Regions from separate parts of the Intrasporangium calvum DSM 43043 genome, predicted to be linked through region 1. Evidence: riboswitches for the same ligand, from Rfam matches in the RefSeq annotation. Region 1 holds a riboswitch; the other holds the start of a gene.
The links. A riboswitch is a leader RNA that binds a small molecule or an ion and turns the genes downstream of it on or off. The one in region 1 is predicted to bind cobalamin.
Positions count from the first base shown of each region.

Region 2: it holds a riboswitch for cobalamin, as region 1 does, so the genes downstream of both, INTCA_RS10185 (SCO2322 family protein) here and INTCA_RS04060 (energy-coupling factor ABC transporter permease) in region 1, are expected to answer to the same signal.

Region 1 covers NC_014830.1:881,687-892,738, forward strand. Annotated here, with positions in the region: gene INTCA_RS04050 (bifunctional cobalt-precorrin-7 (C(5))-methyltransferase/cobalt-precorrin-6B (C(15))-methyltransferase) at 1-1,100, shown strand, start outside; gene cobM (precorrin-4 C(11)-methyltransferase) at 1,097-1,846, shown strand; cobalamin riboswitch at 1,840-1,991, shown strand; gene INTCA_RS04060 (energy-coupling factor ABC transporter permease) at 2,017-2,703, shown strand; gene INTCA_RS04065 (energy-coupling factor ABC transporter substrate-binding protein) at 2,700-3,071, shown strand; gene cbiQ (cobalt ECF transporter T component CbiQ) at 3,068-3,823, shown strand; gene INTCA_RS04075 (energy-coupling factor ABC transporter ATP-binding protein) at 3,825-4,652, shown strand; gene INTCA_RS04080 (LutC/YkgG family protein) at 4,719-5,363, opposite strand; gene INTCA_RS04085 (LutB/LldF family L-lactate oxidation iron-sulfur protein) at 5,360-6,862, opposite strand; gene INTCA_RS04090 ((Fe-S)-binding protein) at 6,859-7,620, opposite strand; gene INTCA_RS04095 (L-lactate permease) at 7,617-9,383, opposite strand; gene INTCA_RS04100 (FadR/GntR family transcriptional regulator) at 9,529-10,269, shown strand; gene INTCA_RS04105 (cation diffusion facilitator family transporter) at 10,298-11,052, shown strand, end outside.
Region 2 covers NC_014830.1:2,249,226-2,260,410, reverse strand. Annotated here, with positions in the region: gene lpdA (dihydrolipoyl dehydrogenase) at 1-112, opposite strand, end outside; gene INTCA_RS10230 (hypothetical protein) at 276-623, shown strand; gene INTCA_RS10225 (DUF5302 domain-containing protein) at 726-917, shown strand; gene INTCA_RS10220 (leucyl aminopeptidase) at 1,034-2,509, opposite strand; gene gcvT (glycine cleavage system aminomethyltransferase GcvT) at 2,627-3,745, shown strand; gene INTCA_RS10210 (adenosylcobinamide-GDP ribazoletransferase) at 3,774-4,556, opposite strand; gene INTCA_RS10205 (bifunctional adenosylcobinamide kinase/adenosylcobinamide-phosphate guanylyltransferase) at 4,549-5,139, opposite strand; gene INTCA_RS10200 (ECF transporter S component) at 5,136-6,017, opposite strand; gene INTCA_RS10195 (ABC transporter ATP-binding protein) at 6,014-7,651, opposite strand; gene INTCA_RS10190 (energy-coupling factor transporter transmembrane component T) at 7,648-8,721, opposite strand; gene INTCA_RS10185 (SCO2322 family protein) at 8,733-9,473, opposite strand; cobalamin riboswitch at 9,569-9,717, opposite strand; gene INTCA_RS10180 (hypothetical protein) at 9,843-10,058, shown strand; gene INTCA_RS10175 (serine hydrolase domain-containing protein) at 10,055-11,185, shown strand, end outside.

The DNA.
Region 1 (11,052 bases):
GCATCCCCTGGCCGTCACCGCTCCGCGCCAACCTGCCCGCCGTCCTGGCCATGGTCGCGGGCCGTCGGGTGGTCGTGCTGGCCAGCGGTGACCCGCTCGTGTCGGGCGTCGGCAGCACCCTCGTCGACCTCCTCGGCGCCGACGCCGTCACGATCCGTCCCGCGGTGTCCTCGGTCTCGCTGGCTCGTGCCGAGATGCGCTGCGGCGCAGAGGAGTCCGAGGTCGTCACCCTCGTCGGGCGCCACTTCGACGGGCTGCGCCGCCATCTGTCACCCGCGGCGAGGCTCATCACGCTCACGCACGGTGAGGACTCGCCCAGCCGCATCGCTGCGCTGCTCGCCGAGGAGGGCTACGCCGCCAGCCGCCTCACCGTGCTGGGCGACCTCGGGACCCCGACGCAGTCGCGCACCGATGGCATCGCGGGCTCCTGGGAGCACGGCGCCGCTCCACGTCTGCACCTCGTGTGCATCGAGTGCGTCCCCGATCCCGGATCCGTTGCCCGCTCCCTGGCTCCGGGCCTCGACGACAGCACCTTCGACCACGACGGGCAGCTGACGAAGCGGATCATCCGTGCGGCCGCGCTCGCCCATCTCGCGCCGCAGCCCGGCGACGTCATGTGGGACCTCGGTGCCGGCGCCGGGTCGGTGGGCATCGAGTTCGCCCGCCAGCATCCCCGGATCCGCGTCTACGCAGTCGAGCGGGACCAGCTGCGCGCCAAGCGGATCCGCACCAACGCCGACCGACTCGGAGTCCCGACGCTCGAAGTGGTCGTCGCGAGCGCCGCCGATGCCACCGGCATCCTCCCGGCACCGGACGCGATCTTCATCGGTGGGGGAGCGAACGGCTCCCTGATCCGCTCGGCGTGGTGCGTGCTCCGGCCCGGGGGCCGGCTGGTCGTCCACGGGGTCACCGTCGAGACCGAGATGACGATCCTGGCCGCCCACCGGCTGCACGGGGGCGTGGTGAGCCGGATCGCCGTCGAGGACCTCGAGCCGATCGGCTCGTTCACCGGGTGGAAGCCGTCCCGGACCATCACCCAGTGGGCCGCGACGAAGCCGCGCCCGCACCCGATCTCGACCTCGGAGCCGGAGACCACGTGACCGTCCACTTCATCGGCGCCGGACCGGGCGCCGCCGACCTGCTCACCCTGCGCGCCGTCCGGATCCTGTCCGAGTCCGCGGTCTGTCTCTATGCCGGGACGTACATCGGCGGCGAGGTGCTCGCGCACTGCCCCGACGGGGCCACGCTGGTCGACACGGCGAACCTCCACCTCGACGAGATCGTCGCGCACTGCGTCGCCGCGCACGAGCGTGGTGTGGACGTCGCTCGTCTCTGCTCGGGGGACCCGTCGCTCTACTCCGCGGTCGCCGAGCAGACCCGCCGACTCGACCGGGCCGGCGTCCCGTGGGACGTCACGCCGGGGGTGCCGGCCTATGCCGCTGCGGCCGCCCTCGTCGGGCGCGAGCTCACCGTGCCGGAGGTCGCCCAGACCGTCGTGCTCACCCGCGCCCAGCGGGACTCGACGAAGATGCCGGACACCGAGTCGCTCGCCCACTTCGCCCGGTCCCGAGCGACCCTGGTGCTCCACCTCGCCATCCGGCGGGCCCGCGAGCTCGCCGCGTCCCTCGTCGACGACTACGGCGCGGACTGCCCCGTCGTCGTCGTGGCCAACGCCGAGCAGCCCGACCAGCAGATCCTCCGCGGGACCCTCTCGGACATCGGAGCCCAGGTGGAGGCTGCGGACCTCCGGCAGGCTGCCGTCATCATCGTCGGGTGGGCCTTGGCCGCAACGGAGTTCGCGGACTCTCACCTCTACGGGACGCGGGTCCGGCCACCGCTCGCGTGACGGCCCAGCGGGGTGACGTGCCATACTCGCCGAACCCAACTGTGCCAGCGCACGGAACCCGGTGAGAGTCCGGGACGGTCGCGCCACTGTGACCGGTCGCACCTGCGGCCGGGAGTCAGATACGAGCCTGGCACGGCTGTTCCAGTGGACGCGTCATCCAGGAGTGAACTGTGCACATCGCTGAAGGTTTCCTGCCGCCCTTGCACGCGGCGGGATGGACCCTGGCCGCAGCCCCCTTCGTCATCCACGGCGGCCGTGCCGTCGCCAGAGAGCGGCGGGAACGCCCCGAGACGACGCTGCTGCTCGGCGCCGCCGGAGCGTTCACGTTCCTCCTCTCGGCGATCAAGCTGCCCTCGATCACCGGGTCGTCCAGCCACCCGACCGGCGTGGGACTCGGCGCGGTCCTCTTCCGTCCGCCGGTGATGGCCTTCCTGTCCACCGTGGTGCTCCTCTTCCAGGCGCTGCTCCTCGCCCACGGCGGCCTCACCACCCTCGGCGCCAACGTCTTCTCCATGGGCGTCGCCGGTCCCTGGACGGCCTACCTCGTCTGGTGCACCGTACGCCGCGTCAACCACACGGCCGCCGTCTTCGCCGCCGTGGCGCTCGCCGACCTCGCGACGTATGCGGTCACCGCGACGCAGCTCGCCCTGGCGTTCCCGGACCCGGCGACCGGCTTCTCAGGGGCCATGGCCAAGTTCCTCGGCGTCTTCGCCGTGACCCAGGTCCCGCTCGCCGTCGTCGAGGGCCTGCTCGCGGTGCTCGTGCTGCGTCTGCTCGGCGACATCGCCCGGCCGGAGCTCGAACGGCTCGACATGCTGCCGGCTGCCGTCACCCGCGCGACTGAGGCGCCCCGATGAGCCGCCGCGCCGTGAACGGTCTCCTCGTCCTGGCGATCGTCGCCGTCGTCGGGCTGGCCCTCGTCCTCGGAGCTCAGCGCGGCGAGAGCGGCGCGGACGCATATCCGGGGTCGGACTCGCAGGCCATGGATCTCATCGAGTCGGCCCATCCCGCCTACGAGGCGTGGTTCGAGCCGCTCTTCCGGCCGGAGTCGAGCCAGGTCGAGTCGGGCCTCTTCGCCCTCCAGGCGGGGCTCGGCGGGATCACCCTCGGCTACGTCGTCGGTCGGATCCACGAGCGCCGTCGGCGCCGCGCCGGCGAGCCGGCCGCCACCCCCAGCGACTCAGCCGTCTCCGGCAGATCCGACTCCTCCGCGGACCGCGGATGAGCACGGGGTTCGCTCTGGATGATGCGGCCTGGGCCTCACCGTGGCGGAGACGCGCCGTCGGGGAGAAGGTGCTCCTCGCCGGTGGGCTCGTCGGGGTGGGGATCAGCCTGCCGGTCTGGCCCGGCTCGGTCCTGGCCGCTGCCGCGGCCCTCGCGATCCTGCTCGGCCCGGCGCAGGTCTCGCCGCGGGTCCTGGCCCGCAGCGTGGCCGCACCGCTGGCGTTCATCGTCGTGGGGTCGCTCTCGGTCCTCGTGAGCCTCCGGTGGGACGGGGGGCCAGGGGTCGCCGTCACCGAGGAGACGAGGCGGTCGGCCCTGTCCGTGCTCGGGCACGGGACCGCCGGCACGCTGGGTGTCCTCGTGATCGCCGCGACGACGCCGATGGCGGACCTGCTGGGCGCCCTCCGCCGGCTGCGGGTGCCCGATGCCTGCATCGACGTCGCGGGTCTGGTCTACCGGCTGGTCCTGGTCCTCCTCGCCACGGTCGTCCAGATGGGCGAGGCCCAGGCCGCCCGCCTCGGCTACCGGGACCGCCGCACCACCCTGCGCAGCTCGGCGGCCCTCGGTGCGGGACTCCTGGTCCGGTCGTGGGACCGGGCTCGGCGCCTCGAGGAAGGCCTTGCCGGGCGTGGCTACACCGGCAGCCTGCCCTCCCTCGACCCTCCTCGCCGGACCTCGCTGCCCTTCGTGGCGACGAGCCTGGTGGCGCTCGGTGCGATCACCACGGCGGCGCTGACGATGGGAGGGTCCTGAGGTGGGTCACCTGAGCCTCGCAGCCCGCGCTGTCACCGTCTCCTACGGCGGACGGACGGTCCTGTGCGCTGCCTCCCTCGACGTGCGACCCGGGTCGCGGCTGGCGCTCCTCGGGGCCAACGGCTCCGGCAAGACGACGCTCCTCCGGGTGCTCTCCGGTGCGCTGCGACCGGACGCCGGCCAGGTTCGTGTCGGCCCGGATGCCTTGCGGCACAGCAGAGCCGGCCTGACGGCCCATCGTCAGCAGGTGCAGCTCGTCCTCCAGGACCCCGACGACCAGCTCTTCGCGGCCGACGTGGCCCGTGACGTCTCCTTCGGACCGCTCAACCTCCGCCTCGCCGAGGATGAGGTCCGGTCCCGGGTCGACGAGGCGCTCGAGGTGCTCGGCCTGCGCGAGCTGGCCGAGCGCCCGACCCACCAGCTGTCCTTCGGGCAGCGCAAGCGCGTCGCCATCGCCGGGGCGGTCGCGATGCGGCCCTGCCTCCTGCTCCTCGACGAGCCGACCGCCGGGCTCGACGCCACGGGCGCCGACGAGATGCTCACGGCCCTGCACCGCCTGGAGGAGTGGGGGACCACCGTCCTGCTCTCGACCCACGACGTCGACTTCGCGCTGGCCTGGGCCACCGAGGTCGCCGTCGTCGAGGCCGGTCGCGTGCTCCAGGGCGATCCGGGCGCCCTCCTGGGTGACACCGGGCTGCTGGCCCGCGCCCGGTTGCGCCGGCCCTGGGTGCTCGAGCTCGCCGACCGCCTGGACGTCTCCCGGGGTGGTGCCCCGAGCCCGCGAGACCTCGAGTCCCTCGTCGCAGCCCTCACCGACTTCCGGGTTTGAGGTGGACGCGCCGGCACATCCTCGGCCCGTCCACCTCAAACCAGTGCGGCTGCTCGGTCCAGCAGGTCACTCCGCGATGACGACCACGAGGTTGCGCGGTCCGTGGACGCCTTCGACCCGGTTCAGCTCGATGTCGCTCGTCGCGCTCGGCCCGCTGATCCACGTGAGCGGCTGCGCAGCCCCGACCTCTGGCCGGAGCCGCGCCACGGCGTCGGGCACGTCTGGGACGACCTGGTCCGCGCCGATGACGCAGACGTGGGTGTCCGGCACGAGGGTGAGCTCGCGCCGGCCCTGGTCGGGGCCGTGGTCGAGGATGATCGTGCCGGTCACGGCGATCCCGACCTTGGCCGCGGTGACGACCGCGTCAACCGCGTCGAGCTGGGCGTGGCTGGTCGCCTCCACCTCGGGCAGTACGGTGACCGCCGCGTCCAGGCCCGCCGTCCAGGCCGGGTCCAGACCACTCGGCACGACGACCGAGCGGCAGCCCAGCCGGGCCAGGGCGTCGGCGACGGTGGCGGGCACGTCAGCGGTCGCCACCCGGATCACGGTCGCCCGGTAGTCCGCCACCCGCTCGGCGAACAGCTCCAGGGCGCCGGCGTCACTCAGGTCGTGCATCGTCCGGGCCGGCGCGACAGGACGCTGGCCCACTGGGGTCGTCACGTCGGCGACCGCACCTCGTACCCGCTGGAGGATCTCCTCTCGCGCGCTCATCGTCCGTCTCCCTTCCCCCGCTCGCGGGCCCACCACTGCCGGAACGACTCCTTCGGCGGGGACGGCACGTCACGGGCATTGGTCCAGGCCCCGAGGCCGGGGATCGAGCGCAGCGGCTTGCCGCCGGTGAGACGTCCCGCCGTCGTCGCGGCTCGCTGGGCCACAGCGAGGCGCTTCGGGTCGGAGAGCACCCACGCCGCAGCCTTCATCGCCGCGGACTCCGGGGTGTTGCCGGCATTCTTCACCACCGTGCCGCGGAGCTCGACGAGCAGCTCCGGGATGTTGATCCGCACCGGGCAGGCGTCGAAGCAGGCCCCGCACAGGCTGGACGCGTACGGCAGCGACTTGTCGATGTCGCTCGCGGTCCCGCGCAGCTGCGGGTTGAGCACCGCGCCGATCGGTCCGGGGTAGACCGAGCCGTAGGCGTGCCCACCGGTGCGCTCGTAGACCGGGCACACGTTGAGGCAGGCCGAGCAGCGGATGCACCGGAGGGCCTGTCGCCCGAGCCGGTCGCCGAGGACGTGGCTGCGGCCGTTGTCGAGCAGGACGACGTGGACCTCCTGCGGTCCGTCGCCCTCGTGGACGCCGCTCCACATCGTCGTGTACGGGTTCATCCGCTCGCCGGTGCTCGACCGGGGGAGCAGCTGGAGCATCGGCCCGAGGTCCTCCCAGGTCGGCAGCACCTTCTCGATGCCGACGACGGAGATGAGGGTCTCGGGCAGGGTGAGGCACATCCGCCCGTTGCCCTCGGACTCGACGACGACGAGCGTCCCGGTGTCGGCGATGGCGAAGTTGGCTCCGGAGATGCCGACCTTGGCGCGCAGGAACTTCTCCCGCAGGTGCAGTCGCGCGGCCTCCGCGAGCCGGGGTGGGTCGTCGGTGAGGTCCGCGGGGGCGGGCCGGCCGACCTGTCCCATCTCGCGGAGGAAGATCTCGCGGATCTCGCTGCGGTTGCGGTGGATCGCGGGGACGAGGATGTGGCTGGGCCGGTCGTGGCCGAGCTGGACGATGAGCTCCGCGAGGTCGGTCTCCCAGGCGTTGATGCCGGCCGCCTCGAGAGCCTCGTTGAGCTCGATCTCCTGGGTCACCATCGACTTGACCTTGACGACCTCGTCGACGTGCTTGGACTGGACGATGTCGAGGACGATCCGGTTGGCCTCCTGCGCATCTCGCGCCCAGTGGACGACGGCGCCGTTGGCGGTGAGGCTCGACTCGAGCTGCTCGAGGTAGTCGCCGAGGTGGGTCAGTGCCTCGTCCTTGAGGTCGGCTCCGGCGACCCGCAGGGCCTCCCAGTCGTCGATCTCGCGGACGACGTTGCCGCGCTTGGTGCGGATCGTGTGCGTGGCGTGGCGCAGGTTCTTGCGTTGCTGCGCGTTGGCCAGCTCCGCCCGGGCCGCCTTGGGGAACTTCGGCATCCCGACGAAGGTCGGCGAGGTCTCCTGCAGGGGGGCGTATGCCGCTGGGCTCGCTCCCACGGGCCCGCTCGGTTGGGTCGTCATGCCGGGTCTCCTTCGGTCGAGGCGAGGATCTCGGCCAGGTGCATGGTGCGCACGCCGGACCGCTGCCGGCCGAGGATCCCGCCGATGTGGGAGAGGCACGAGTTGTCGCCGGCGACGACGACCTCGGCGCCCGTGTCCTGGACGTTGCGGGCCTTGTCGGAGCCCATCGCGATGGAGACGTCCGGGTTCTTGACCGCGAAGGTCCCGCCGAAGCCGCAGCACTCCTCCGCACCGGGGAGCTCGACGAGGTCGATCCCGCGGACGGCCCGCAGCAGCTGGAGCGGACGGTCCCCGACCCGGATCATCCGCAGCGAGTGGCAGGTCGGGTGGTAGGTGACCCGGTGCGGGAAGTACGCGCCGACGTCGGTGACCCCGAGGACGTCGACGAGGAACTCCGACAGCTCGTAGACCTTGGGAGCGACCTCGTCGACCCGGCTCATCAGCGTCTCGTCGCCCTCGGCGATCATCCGGTGCTGCTCGCGCACGGACCCGACGCACGACCCGGACGGTGCGACGACGGCGTCGTAGTCCCCGAACACGTCGACGAACCGGCGGACGAGCGGAAGGGCGTCAGCGGCATACCCCGTGTTGGTGAACATCTGCCCGCAGCACGTCTGCTCCGTCGGGAACTCCACCCGGCACCCGAGGCGCTCGAGGAGCCGGACCGTGGCCTTCGGTGTCTCGGGCCACATCGTGTCGTTGAAGCACGTCGCGAAGAGGGCGATGCGCAGGTCCGATGCGGGTGTCGGCGCGGTCATGGCAGCATCCAGGCGAGGACCGAGGACTGGAGCCCGACGAGGAGGCACACGACCAGGATGAGGCCGATGCTCCACGGCACCACCTTGCGGAAGATGTCGGACTCGCGCCCGAGCAGGCCGACCGCGGTCGCGGCGATGGTGAGGTTCTGCGGGCTGATCATCTTGCCGACCACGCCGCCGGACGTGTTGGCGGCGACGAGCAGCGTCGGGTCGATGCCGATGTTCTGGGCAGCCGTCTGCTGGAGCGTGGCGAACAGCGCGTTGGCGCTCGTGTCCGAGCCGGTGACGGCCGTGCCGATCCAGCCGAGGAGCGGGCTGAGGAACGCGAAGGCCGCGCCGGCCCCGGCGATCCACGTGCCGATGGTGATCGTCTGGCCGGACAGGTTCATCACGTAGGCCAGCGCGAGGACGGAGGCAACGGTGAGGAAGGCGAAGCGCATCTTGTGGGCGGTGGCGGCGAACTCCTTGCCCCAGCCGCTGAGGCCGACGCCGTAGACGAACGCGACGATGAGCGAGCAGATCAGCAGCATGGTGCCGGGGGAGCTCAGCCAGGGGAACGTGTAGGTCGCGGCGGCGCTCGGCTTGCCGGAGTGGGTCAGGACCTCGCCGGCGAGCCCGGGCCAGGGGACCTTGACGTCGGTTCCGCCGAGCCACTCCTTGACGGCGGGGATGAGCTTGGCGATCGCGAAGACGACGATGACGAGCAGGTAGGGGAAGAGCGCCATCGTGATCCGACCCGCATTCAGCGACCGGGCCCGGGCGTCCAGCTCGGCCATCGAGGCGTGGTGGTCGTCGACGGCGAGCGGCTCGGCGGCGTGGCCCCCGGCGGATCCGGACCGGGAGGCGGCGGGGGCGCCGGCCCCGACCAGGGCGAGGTCGCGCTCGCGCTCGACCTGGAGCGAGTCGAGCGCCTCCTCGCGGCCCTGCGGCTGCCAGAAGCGCAGGAAGACGACCGCTGCTGCGAGGGCGCCGAGGGAGGCGATGATGTCGGTGAGCTCCACGGACAGGTAGGTGGCGGAGAACCACTGGAACACCGCGAAGGCCAGCCCGACGACGACCGCGACCGGCCAGACCTGCCGCACACCGCGCCGCCCGTCAGCCATGAGGACGAGGAGGAGCGGGACGAAGAGGGCGATGACGGGGGTCTGGTGGCCGACGTAGGCGCCGATCTCGGTGTAGGGGATCTTCGTCAGGGTGCCCGCCGTGATGATCGGGGTGCCGATCGCGCCGAACGCGACGGGCGCGGTGTTGGCGAGCAGGACGATGGCGGCCGCGCGCAGCGGCGAGAACCCGACGGCCATCAGCATGACGCCGGTGATGGCGACCGGGGCGCCGAAGCCCGCGAGCGCCTCGAGCAGGCCACCGAAGCAGAAGGCGATGATGATCGCCTGGATCCGCGGGTCGTCCGAGATGAGGTGGAAGGTCGCCCGCAGGTCCTCGAAGTGGCCGGAGCGGACCGTGACCTGGTAGAGCACGATCGCGGTGAAGACGATCCACATGATGGGGAACAGCCCGAAGGCCGCGCCCTCGGTCGCGGCGAGGGCGGCCAGGCCGACGGGCATCTCGAAGAAGAGCCAGGCGACGATGATCGCGACCGCGACGGCGGACAGGCCGGCCCAGTGCGCCTTCCAGCGCAGGACCCCGAGCGTGAGGAAGACCGTCAGCAGGGGCAGGAGCGCGATGAGGGCCGACGCCGTGAGGCTGTCTGCGACCGGGGCGATGTCGGGTTGGTAAGCGGTGGGCAACAGGGCTGCGGCGGTCACAGGTCCTCCGATGTGCACGACGGTGGGCGGGAGCCAGTGGTCAGACCACTGAGATGCGGTTGAAAGTAGGCCCCTCTCGGCGATGCTGTCAAGAGGTCAGACCACTCTCTTCCGGTAGGTGTACCCCGGGTGGCATGCTTCTCCCGTGCCAGTCGACGCGCCCGCCCACGAGCAGCCGGGGGCCGGCCCCCAGGCGTTCGAGAAGGTCCTGCACTGGGTCGACGAGCGGATCCTCACCGGTGAGCTGGAGGTCGGTGCCCACCTCCCGCCCGAGCGCGAGCTGGCGCGGCTGCTCGAGGTGAGCCGGGCAGCCGTCCGCGAGGCGGTCCGGACCCTTCAGGCCCAAGGGGTCGTGCGGTCCGCGGTCGGGACCGGGGCGACGGCCGGCACGACCATCACGTCCGTCTCGGCCCATGCGCTGACCCGCCTGCTCCGGCTGCACGTGGCCCTCGCGAACTTCCCCCTGCCTGACGTCGTCGAGGTGCGGATCAGCTTGGAGCGGTTGAGCGCTCGCCTCGCCGCCAAGCATGCGTCGGCCGACCAGCTGGACGAGCTGCAGCGGCAGGTCGACGCGATGCGCGAGCCCGGGATCACCCGTGAGCGGTTCAACGACGTCGACACCGCCTTCCACGTGGGCATCGCCGCGGCCGCCGGCAACCTGCTGGCCGCGGACATGACGGTCGCGATCCGCGAGTCGATGCGGCTGCCGATCCTCGACCGCTTCCGTCGTCTCGACGCCTGGGAGGACGTCGTTCAGGTCTTGCGGCGCGACCACGAGGCGATCTATGCCGCGATCGTGGACGGCCGCGCCGACGACGCCGAGCAGGCCGTCGAGGCGCACATCCGCTCCGCGTGGCAGACCCTCACCGCGGCCGACCCCATCTGAGGCTTCCCGCCTCCCTATGCTGAGGCGCATGAGCGCCCTCGAAGGGACCGGGCACGGCCACCACGACGACGAGCACGACCACGACCACGAGCACGACCACGAGCACGACCACGACCACGAGCACGAGCATGGGACCGGACCGCTCGCCTGGTTCCGGGAGGTGTTTCGTCCACACAGCCACGACTCTGCGGACTCGGTCGACCCGGCCCTCGAGTCGAGTGCCCAGGGCATCCGGGCGGTCAAGATCAGTCTCGTGGCCCTGCTCGCGACGGCCCTGGCGCAGGCCGTGGTCGTCGTCGTCACGGGTTCGGTGGCGCTCTTCGCGGACACGGTCCACAACTTCTCCGATGCGCTGACCGCGGTGCCTCTGTGGATCGCGTTCGTCCTGGCCCGCCGGCCGGCCAACCGCAGCTACACGTACGGCTACGGTCGGGCCGAGGACCTGGCCGGGGTGTTCATCGTCGCGATGATCGCGCTCTCGGCGGTCCTGGCCGGGTGGGAGTCGGTCCGGCGGCTCGTCGACCCGCAGCCGCTCACCTATCCGTGGGTGGTCGTCGTCGCGGGCCTGATCGGTTTCGCGGGCAACGAGCTCGTCGCGCTCTACCGCATCCGGGTCGGTCGGCAGATCGGGTCGGCCGCCCTCGTCGCAGACGGACTGCACGCCCGCACCGACGGCTTCACCTCGCTCGCGGTCGTCCTCGGCGCGGTGGGCGTGATGGTCGGCTTCCCCTTGGCCGACCCGGTCATCGGCCTGCTCATCACGGTCGCCATCCTCTTCGTCCT
Region 2 (11,185 bases), 1.4 Mb from region 1:
CGACCAGGGCGACCTTGAGCCCCAGCTGCGCCGACCGGAGGGCGCAGGCGTAGCCGCCGGACCCCCCACCGAGGATGACGACGTCGTAGTCGTCTGCGGCTTCAGCCGACATGTGCTGGTGCTCCTTCACGGCTCGATGACGGGTGGGTCAAGCACGGGCGTCACGGGTTGGGTGACGCAAGAAGCATCTTGTCATTGATCGAGAGCGACGTCACAGGCAGGTCACGCTGGCCGGTCGTGCCGGTCGGGCCTCGCTCGCGTCGTAGGGTGCGGGCATGGCTTGGTTCTCCCGCCGCCGTCGCTCCAAGGACACGCCCGTGCTCGGTCGGTCCGACGGCCCGCTGATGGACATCGACCGCAAGGCGGTCGAGGCGCACTTTCGCGGCTTCGTCGAGGCGCGGCTCGGCGTCGAGGCCTACGTCGAACCGGCCACCAGCGTCACGCCCACCACCGTGGTCCTCATCGCCTGGGACGGCGAGTGGACCCGGCGCGCCGTCGGGCAGCGCAACGACGCCTTCGAGCTCGCCCAGCGGCTCGGCGTCCCCGTCTACGACGTCAACCACACCGGCTACCCGAACCGCATGCGGGAGTGGAACAGCCGGCAGCGTCGCGGTGACTCGTGACCCCGGCTCGCCCGGCCGGGTCGCGCAAAGGACTAGCCCGTATGCCGCTGGGCTGAGAGTGTGGGGAACGTCAGGTCCGCGCCGGTGCAGGAGGTAGCACAGATGTCCAAACAAGAAGGTTCCACCACCGGCCCCAGTGAGGAGATGAAGGCCAAGTTCCGCCAGGCGCTCGACAAGAAGCAGGCGCACGGGGGCAAGGACGTCTCCGAGGACGACCAGGACCGGTCGAAGGTGCACGGAGCCCACGGGCCCGCCAAGGCTCAGCAGATGTTCCGCCGCAAGGCCGGTAGCTGACCTCGAGGGGCGAGACGGGCGACGCGTCGAGTGCGCAGAGTCGAGTGTGCACGTGCTGCCACGATCCTGACAGCGCGGAGTGAGCGTTCAGGGGCAGCACGTGCACACTCGACTCGTCAGGCGTAGCTCTCGACGAGCGAGACGAGGGTCCGAACCCCGAAGCCCGTGCCGCCCTTCTGCAGGTAGCCAGCGGGCGCCTTGTCGTTGAAGGACGGACCGGCGATGTCGACGTGGCTCCACGGGATGCCTTCGCCGACGAACTCGCCGAGGAAGATCCCGGCGGTGAGCATTCCGCCCTCGACGCCGCCCTTGTGGGCCAGGTCCGCGTTGATCGAGTCGAGCGCCGGCCGCAGCTCCTTCGGCAGCGGCATCGGCCACATCGCCTCTCCGGCGGCGTCGGCGGCCTCCAGCACGCGGCTTCGGAGGGCCTCGTCGTTGCCCATCACCGCGGCCGTGTTCGCCAGCGCCACGACCTGTGCGCCGGTCAGGGTGGCGATGTCGACGATCGCGTCAGGGTTCGACTCGCTCGCGAGCGCGATGCAGTCGCCGAGCACCATCCGCCCCTCGGCGTCGGTGTTGAGGATCTCGACCGTCTTGCCTCCCCGCATCGTCACGACGTCGCTGGGGCGCTGAGCGGTCGAGCTCGGCATGTTCTCGGCGAGCCCGAGGTAGCCGGTCACGGCCACGGGGAGGCCGAGCTCGGCGACGGCGAGGACGGCGGCAGCGACCGCGGCTGCGCCCGCCATGTCGCTCTTCATCGTCACCATGCCCGCAGCGGGCTTGATGCAGAGGCCACCCGAGTCGAACGTGATGCCCTTGCCGACGAGGGCGATCGATGCCTTCGGTCGAGCCGGGGCATAGGTGAGCACGGCGATCCGCGGCTCGTTGGCCGAGCCCTGGCCCACCCCGACGGTGCCGCCGAACCCCCCGGCTCGCAGCTGCCTCATGTCGTAGGTCTTCAGCTTCACCTTGCTGCCCTTGACCCGCTCGGCCAGGGAGTCGACGAATGTCGCCGGGTAGAGCAGGTTCGGGGGCAGGTTCACCAGGTCCCGGGTGTAGCCGACGGACTGGGCCAGCACCGCGGCCCGTTTCACGGCCCTGCGGGCTGCCGCGTCGGTGGGCCCCGCGAGGGCGATGGCCGTGACGCCCTCGGTGCTCGGTGACCCCGCCTTCGAGACGGTGTAGGCACCGAGGGCCGCTCCCTCGGCGGTCGCGGCGACCAGCGCCGCGGACGTTCCGGGGACGCTGACGACGACCTTCTTCTTCTTGTTCAGCGACCTGGTCGCAGCCCCGAAGCCGCGGCGCACGTCCTCGAGCGAGTCCCCGTCCGTCCGCCCACTGAGCTCACCGATCCCCGCGAGGACGACGACCCGGGCCGTGACGCCGGGCACCGCGGCGACCGCGGTCACCTCCCCGGCCTTGCCGGTCAGGTCGAGGTCTGCGATCACCGACTCGAGGTGGGTCACCGTCTTCCGCGGCAGCCCGTGGCCCGGAGCGAGGTTCGCTCCGTCTGCCCCCTGGACGATGCCCAGGACGAGTGCGTCACCCGGCGCCTCAGCGGCGGCGCGGGTGGAGAGGGTGAGGTTGGCCACGAGGGACTCCTTGTCGAGGTGTGGGCGACTGCCCTGGTGTCGACCGCACCGGTTGCCGGCCGGTCGACGCATGTGGCGACGATGATAAGGCTGCGGGGGCCGCGCTAAGTTGACCGCATGACGACAACGATGTCGGGGACGACCTCCCCGCTGACCTCACCCCTGCACGACCGTCACGTCGCACTCGGCGCCAAGCTGGCCGACTTCGGCGGCTGGGACATGCCGATCGAGTACCCGGGCGGGGGAGTGGTCGCCGAGCACACGGCGGTCCGCGAACGTGTCGGGGTCTTCGACGTCAGCCACCTGGGCAAGGCCTCGGTGCAGGGACCGGGTGCGGCGGAGTTCGTCAACTCCTGCTTCACCAACGACATCCGCCGGATCAGCACCGGTCAGGCGCAGTACACGCTCTGCTGTGACGAGTCCGGAGGTGTGGTCGACGACCTCATCGTCTACCTCAGGTCCGAAGAGGATGTCTTCCTCATCCCCAACGCCGCCAACACCTCCGAGGTCGTGCGCCGCCTCAAGGCCGCTGCGCCGGCCGGCATCGAGGTCACCAACCTCCACGACGCGTACGGCGTCATCGCCGTCCAGGGTACGAGGAGCGACGAGGTCCTCGACGCGCTCGGCTTGCCCACGGGTCACGACTACATGTCGTTCGTCGAGGCCGACTGGCGGGGCACGCCTGTCATCGTGTGCCGCACGGGCTACACGGGCGAGCGCGGGTACGAGCTGGTCCCGCGCTGGGATGATGCGCCGGCCCTGTGGGACGCCATCGTGGAGGCCATGGCCCCGTTCGAAGGGAAGCCGTGCGGGCTCGGGGCCCGAGACACGCTGCGGACCGAGATGGGCTACCCGCTCCACGGGCAGGACCTGTCCCTGGAGATCAGCCCGGTCCAGGCGCGGGCCGGCTGGGCGGTCGGCTGGAAGAAGGAGACCTTCTGGGGCAAGGACGCGCTGCTCGCGGAGAAGGCGAACCCGCCTCGGCTGAGCCGGGGGTTGCTCGTCACCGGGCGCGGTATCCCGAGATCGCACTGTGCCGTCTCCGTGCACGGCACCCAGGTCGGCGAGGTCACGTCCGGGACCTTCTCACCGACCCTGAAGCAGGGCATCGCGCTCGCGCTGCTGCACCCCGACGTCGCCGAGGGCGACACCGTGGAGATCGACGTCCGGGGCCGGGCGGTGGAGGCCAGGGTCGTGAAGCCGCCGTTCGTCGAGGTGCAGGTCCGGGAGTCCTGACCAACCCCGACGCAACGCGCCGTCCCGCTCAGAGCCCGCCGGGCACTCCGAGCGCGACGTGCGCTGCGACGAGGGCCACCGCGAGGGAGACCTCGATCGCCGCGCCGATCACGTCACCGGTGACACCCCCGAGCCGTCGGACCGCGTGGTGCGTCACGAGCCACGCGCTGAGGAGGGCCGCCCCGACGACGAACCCAGCGGCATACGGCCCGGCCTCTAGGGCCGCGAGCGTGACGGCACCTGCCAGCACGACCCCGACGACCGCGGCCAGGAGGCTGAACGGTCGGACCGTTCCGGCGACGGCGGCCCCGAGCCCTCCGGGCCGCGCGGCCGGAACCCCCCGACGGCAGGCCACCGCCGGGGCGAGCCGGCTCGAGACGACGGCGATGACGGCGAGCGCCGCCCCGGCGGGCGAGCCGAGGAGTGCCCCCAGCGCAGCCGCTTGGAGGAGGAGCACGAGCACGAGGGCGGCTGCCCCGGCGGGGCCCGTGTCGCCCTTCTTCATCACCTCGAGGGCACGCGACCGGTCCGGCCCGGACGTGAGGCCGTCGGCGAGGTCGGCGAGGCCGTCGAGGTGCATGGCCCGGCTGAGCAGCGCGGTGGTGACCAGCGCGAGGACGGCCGCGACGAGCGGGGAGAGGAGCTCCTTCTGGGCACCGACGGCGAGGACGGTCCACACCATGCCGGCGGGGAGGGCGGTGACGGGTGCGAGGACCATGGCGCCCTCGGCCACGACGCGGTCGACCCGGGTGGGCGGCTCGACCGGCAGCACGAGGAACGTCCCGGCGCTGAGCCGCCAGGAGTCACGCATCGAGCGTCGGTGGGGGGAGCGACTCGGGAACGACCGGGGCCCCCGAGAGATCGAGGACGCGCCCCGCGACGACGAGGTGGACCGCAGTCGCGACCTCTGCCACGCGGGCGTTGAGCCTGCCGAGCTCGTCCTGGAAGAGCCGGCCGGACGGGGTCGTGGGAACGAGGGACCAGCCGACCTCGTTGGTGACGACCACGACGGGATGGCTCGCGCGGCAGAGCGACTCCACGAGGGACACCGAGCGTTCGCGCACGTGCTGCGCGGCCCGGTCCAGGTCCTCCCAGCCCACGAGGTCCACCTGTCCCGTCAGCCACGTGCCGAGGCAGTCGATCAGCACCGGACCCGACGCGCCAGCCAATGCGGCGTCGAGGTCGACCGTCTCGAGGGTGCGCCAGCTGTCGGGACGACGCCGCTGGTGGGCGCGCACCCGTTCGGCCCAGGCGGAGTCGTCCTGATCCGACGGACGGCCGGTCGCGACGTACAGGACGTCCTGATGGAGGGCGACGAGGTCCTCGGCGTGTCGGCTCTTCCCGCTGCGCACGGGTCCGGTGACCAAGGTGGTGGTCGCGGCTCTCGTCGTCATCGGCGTGTGGGGTCGGGTCGGGTCGGCGCGCTGCCGGGCTCGCCGGGCCGGACGTCGGGCGGCGCGGATCGCATCGTGCTGGGGGAGGGTGCGTCGAAGATGACCGGCGAGCCGAACGCAGCGCGGCGGGCCGCACGGCGGAAGACCCGGAGCAGGGCCGGTCCGGCGACGACCACGAGCACGGCGTTGAGGACGCCACGCGGAAGGTCCCACCCGAGCGACGTCGCGAGGTAGAACACGCCGTAGTGACCGAGGTTGTCGGCCACCGACGCCCCGGGCACGAAGCCCATGCCGGTCGGGGCGTTGGCCCCGAGGAAGGGCCAGAACCACAGGTTCATGAAGAGCCCGTAGACGAGGCCGGTGAGCAACGCGTACCCGGACAGGACCCAGCGCTCGGAGCGGGCACCGGGCCGGCCGCGGAGGAGGCCCGCGCCCAGCCCGACCCCGCCGGCGCAGATCATCTGGAACGGCAGCCACGGTCCGACGCCTCCCGTGAGCAGGGCGCCCGTCAGCAGGGCGAGGGCGCCGGACACGAAGCCGACTCCCGGGCCGAGGACCCGACCCGCGACGATGACGACGAAGAACATCGGCTCGAGGCCCGCCGTGCCGGCGCTGAGGACCCGCATCGCGCCGCCGGCGGCCGCGGTGACCCCGAGCACGGCGATCGTCTTCGCGTCGAGCCGCCCTGCGGTGACCTCGGCCAGGGCCACCAACGTCAGGAGGGCGAGGATCCCCGCGAAGAGCCACGGAGTGTCGTTCCCGTGGCTGCGCACGAACTCCGGGGAGGCGAAGAACGGCCAGACGAAGGCGATGACGCCGATGCCGGCCACGAGCGTCAGGGCGGCCGCCGCCGGTCGACCGAACGGAATGACGGTCATGCCGACCGTCCCAACGCCGCCGCCACCTCATCCACGGTGAGCCAGGTCTGGGGCAGGAGCACCTTGGTCACCTGCGGGGCGAAGGCGGGGGAGGAGGAGAGCACCTCCCGGACCCCACCGTCGGTGACGACCTCCCCGTCGGCGAGGATCACCACCCGGTCGGCGACCTCGGCCGCGAGCTCGACGTCATGGGTGGCGAGCAGCACCGTCGTCCCGGCCGCGGCGAGCTCACGGAGGGCGGCGCTGAGTCGTTGCTTGGCCCCGTAGTCGAGTCCTCGCGTCGGCTCGTCGAGGAGCAGGACCTTCGGGGAGCCGGCGAGGATGACGGCCAGTGCGAGCTCGAGTCGCTGGCCCTCGGAAAGGTCACGTGGGTGCCGGTCCGGGTCGAGCCCACCAGAGATCCGGTCGAGGATCCTGCGGGTCGTCCCGGGCTCGACCCCGAAGTCGTCATCGGCGGCGGCGCACTCGGTGGCCACGGACTCTGCATAGAGCAGCAGCTCCGGCTGCTGGGGCACGAGCCCCACGAGGGCGACGCGGCGCCGGGCCGGCAGGGCGGCAGGGTCCGTCCAGCCGCTCTCGGTGCCGATCCGGGCGGACCCGCGGGCGAGGGGCAGCTGTCCGGCCAAGGCTCCCAGCAGGGTCGACTTGCCTGCGCCGTTGCGTCCCATGAGGGCGGTCACGGTCCCGGAGGCGAGGGAGAGGGTGAGGTCGTCGATGACGGGCCGGCCCCCGCGGAGGATCCGGGCTCGGGTCGTCCGAACCGTGTCCGAGCCCGGCCTGGTCGGTGCGCTCAGTGCGCCCAGTGCGCCCAGCGGGGCCAGCTCGGCGAGCCGCTCGCGGAGGCCGCCCGCGCGGCGTCGGGCGTCCCGGATCGAGAGGGGAGTGGGTGACCACTCGGCCAGCCGGGACAGCGCCACGAGCGGTGGGTGGATCGGTGAGTCGGCCATCGCCACCGCCGGGTCGAGCAGGTCGGAGGTGCGCCCCTCGTCGATGAGGATGACGCGGTCGGCGTGGTGGACGACCCGCTCGAGGCGGTGCTCGGCGAGGACGACGGTCACGCCCAGGTCGTGCACGATGCGGTGCAACGAGGCGAGAACCTCCTCGGCGGCGACGGGGTCGAGCGCCGAGGTCGGCTCGTCCAGCACGAGGATGCGGGGTCCGGCGGCGAAGACGGCGGCGATGGCGGCCCGCTGCTGCTGCCCGCCGGAGAGCGCCGTCAGCGGACGGTTGCGCAGGGAGGTCAGTCCGAAGAGGTCGAGCGTCTCCTCGACCCGCCGACGGATCGTCGCGGGGTCGAGGCCCATCGTCTCCATGCCATAGGCGATCTCGTCCTCGACGACGTCGGTGACGAACGTCGAGGCGGGGTTCTGCTCGACGAGTCCGACGACGGTCGCCAGGTCGCGGGGCCGGTGCGTGGAGGTGGGGTGGCCCTCGACGACGACGCTGCCGGTGAGGGTGCCCCCGCTGAAGTGGGGGACCAGGCCGTTGATGGTGCGCAGCAGGGTCGACTTGCCGCTGCCGGTGGGGCCGACGACGAGCACGAGCTCACCTTCAGGGATGCGCAGCGTCACGTCGCGCAGGCTCGGGGCGGGGGCGTCGGCATAGTGGACGGTCACGTGGTCGAACGTGATCATGCGACCCTCCGAGGTCGGGGCGTGAACCACGCCGGGAGCGCCGCGACGAGCACGGCCAGCACGGCGAGGAGGGGGACCGCAGGCGGCTCGGCGCGCTGAGTCGGGACGATGCCCGCCCAGGCGCCCGCTGCCGCCGCGACCAGGACGCCCCCCGCCACCGCCCCGCAGGCGACCGTGAGGGACTCGGTCGACGTCCAACGGTCGCGGCGGTGCCCTGACCGGCCGTCCCGGGACGCGCCCACGACGAGGCTCGCGCCGGCCACGAGCAGACCGACGAGCAGGAGCGGGAGCCCGAGGGCCCCGCCGACGGAGCTGTCGAGGAGGCCGTAGAGGCCCGCGAGGACCCCGAGCGCGCCGAAGAGGGCGAGGGCGGAGGCAGCGCGTCGCCCGCCGGGCGTCGTGCGGACCGCGCGGCCGTAGCCCCGTGACTCCATGGACGCGGCGAGGCCCAGCGACCGCTCGAAGGCGGTCTCGAGGACGGGGACGGTGAGCCGGGCCAGCTCGCGGAGGCCCCGACCGTCGTGCCCCCGCAGGGCCCGGGCGGAGCGGACCGTGCGCGCGTCTGCGAGCAGCTGCGGTGCGAACGTCAGGCCGACGACGACGGCGGTGCCGACGTCGTAGAGGGTCGCGGGAAGGTAGCGCAGGAGCCGGCGGGGGCTCGCGAGGGCGTTGGCTGCGCCGATGCACGCGAGGATGGCCGCGAGCCGGAGGGCGTCGTAGGCGGCGAAGAGGAGACTCTCCAGGGAGACCGGACCACCGATCCGGATGCTCGCCGCCCACTCCGGCAGCGGGATCCGCGGCAGCGTGACCAGCACGGTCTCCCCTCGGATCCCGTTGCCGAGCACGACGGTCATGAGGACGCGGAAGGTCACGACCGCTGCCCCGATGACGAGGAAGGCGACGAGCGGGTTGGGGGTCGAGGGGTCGCGCCGCTCGACCACCATCAAGACGCAGACGCCGATGACGAGGAGGAGGACGACCGGGTTGGTCGTCCGTGACGCAGCCGTCGCGAGCCCCAGCCCCCACAGCCACCAGGCTGCAGGGTGCTGGAGCCGCTCACGGGCGCTCATGCGGGAGGCGCTCAGGCGTCCCGGCGGTTGGCGGCGCGCGACCGCGCGACGACGAAGATGAGCAGCGCCAACAGGGCCAGGGCAGCGATGACGTATGCCGCTGTGCTCGTTCCGCTCGACGTCTCCACCGCGGGTGCGCTGGCTGCGGTCGCCGCGGCCGAGGGGGCGGCAGACGTGGTCGGTGCAGTGGACGGGGCCGAGATCTGGACGGGGGTGTCGGCCGCCTTCGCCTCGGCGCTCAGCTCCTTCACCTCGCCGCCACAGTCCGTGGCCGGGTAGCCCGCGACCGCGCACACGAGACCGTTCTCGACGCGGAGGTCCCCGGCGGCGGCCAGGACGTCAGTGCTCGTCGCCGTCGAGTCGACGACGGCGCAGATCGCCTGCGGCTCCGGGGGAGTGGCGCCGTCCGCGGCATCGGCCGGACGACCGAAGTCGATGACGAGGCCGACGCGCTTCTTGCCGGTCTCGGCCGCCGTCGAGCCACAGACCTGGTCGAACGTCAGAGTGGCCCGTGGGAAGCGGGTGTCGTTCATGTCTGCGACGGCGAAGCGCCAGCCGTCGACCGAGCCGTCCTCGGGGACGATCTGGTCGGGACCCTTCTGGGCGAAGGCCCACTTCCCGTCGGCCAGCTGGTAGAAGCCCCAGAACCGGTAGGCGGCAGCGTGGGCGGGGGCGAGCGAGAGGATGCTGATGGCTGCAGCGAGCAGCGCGGCGAGGGCGACCCGCACGGGGACGCGATGGGCAAAGGACACGTTGACCTCCTTGCGGTGGGGCACCGAGGTCGGAGGTGTGTCCTTTGGCCTGGTGTCTCCGGTCCGCTTTCCACGACAGACTGATGGGGAGCCGGATGGACACGGGTTTTCCGGCTGGTCCCGGTGCCGAGGTCGTCGGCGGCCGGGGTCACGGTTGCGGGTCAGCGCCGGAGTCTCACCGGCTTGCCCCATTGCCCATCGGTAAGTCGAACTGTGGCAGACGGAGCCGATGCGCGTCAAACGGCGCGGACCGGGTCAGGGGTGACCTTGGCGACAGTCGGTCCTCGCGGCAGGACGGCATCGTCACGAGATCGTTCGTGCGCCCAAAGCCCCCCGCGATCGCTGCGTTGGACCGTCTAGGGTGACGGGATGAGCTCGGACTGGACGTGGCTGTACTTCGATTCCCACGGCGAGACGATGGCGGACCCGGCCCTCGCCACCCGCGGCTTTCCGACGCAGAGCGACGCGGAGAACTACCTCGGCGAGTCCTGGCGTGACCTGCTCGCGGCCGGGGTGGAGTCGGTGACGCTGCGCCACGGTGAAGCCGTCGTGTACGGGCCGATGAGTCTCCGAGGGCCCGAGTGACCCAGCAGGACGTGCGCCGGACCCCGGCCGGCGCCGCGGGGTCTCCAGCCGGCTCCTCGCTGTCGCCTTCGCTCCAGCGCGACCTGATCACCCGGGTCAGCGCGGCGCAGCGGCGCTGGCGCTCGCCGGTCGTGAGCGCAGGGGTGGTCCGCGAGGGGCGGCTCGTCTGGTCCGGCCATGTCGGGTCGGCTGTTCTCGGCGACGGCGACCATGCCGCGGTGCCGGCCGGCGACTCGACACCGTTCCTCATCGGCTCGGTGACCAAGACGTTCACCGCCCTGGCGGTCATGGCCCTCCGGGACGAGGGACTCCTCACGCTCGATGACACGCTCGCCGACCACCTGCCGGGCACCAAGCACGCCACGGTCCGGCTGCGTCAGATGATGGCGCACGCGTCGGGGCTGCAGCGCGAGCCGATCGGGAACATCTGGGAGAGCCTGAGCGCACCTGAGCGCGAGGCGTTCCTCGCCGGAGCCGAGGTGGCCGAGCAGGTTCTTCCGGCGCACCACGCCTTCCACTACTCGAACCTCGCGTACGGCCTGCTCGGGCAGGTGGTGGAGCGGGTCACCGGCCGGCCGTGGGAGCAGGTCGTCCGCGAGCGGATCCTCGAGCCCCTCGGAATGACGAGGACGGGCCTCACACCTGCGGAGGACCGGGCGAGGGGCTACCAGATCGACCCCTACGCGGGCAGCGCCAAGGAGGAGCCCCTCTTCAGCCTCAATGCCACCGCGCCGCTCGGAGGACTCTGGTCCACGGTCGCGGACCTGGCGGCGTATGCCGCCTACCTCGCCGACCCCGATGACCGCGTCGTGCGCCCCGAGACGGTCGAGGAGATGTGCCGACCGCTCATCATGACCGACGTCGACGGCTGGACCGGCGCCTACGGCCTGGGCTTCGGGATGGCCCGGCGCGGAGACCGGGTGTTCGTCGGGCACGGCGGCGCCATGCCCGGCTACCTCACCGGGCTCCGGGTCCGGCGGCGGGAGCAGGTCGGCGCGGTCGTCTTCGCCAACGTCACCTCGGGTGCCGAGCCGCTCGCGCTCGCCGCTGACCTCATCGAGGCCGTCATCGACGTGGAACCGTCGATCGAGCCCGTCTGGTCGCCGGAGCCACCCCGGCCGGACCTT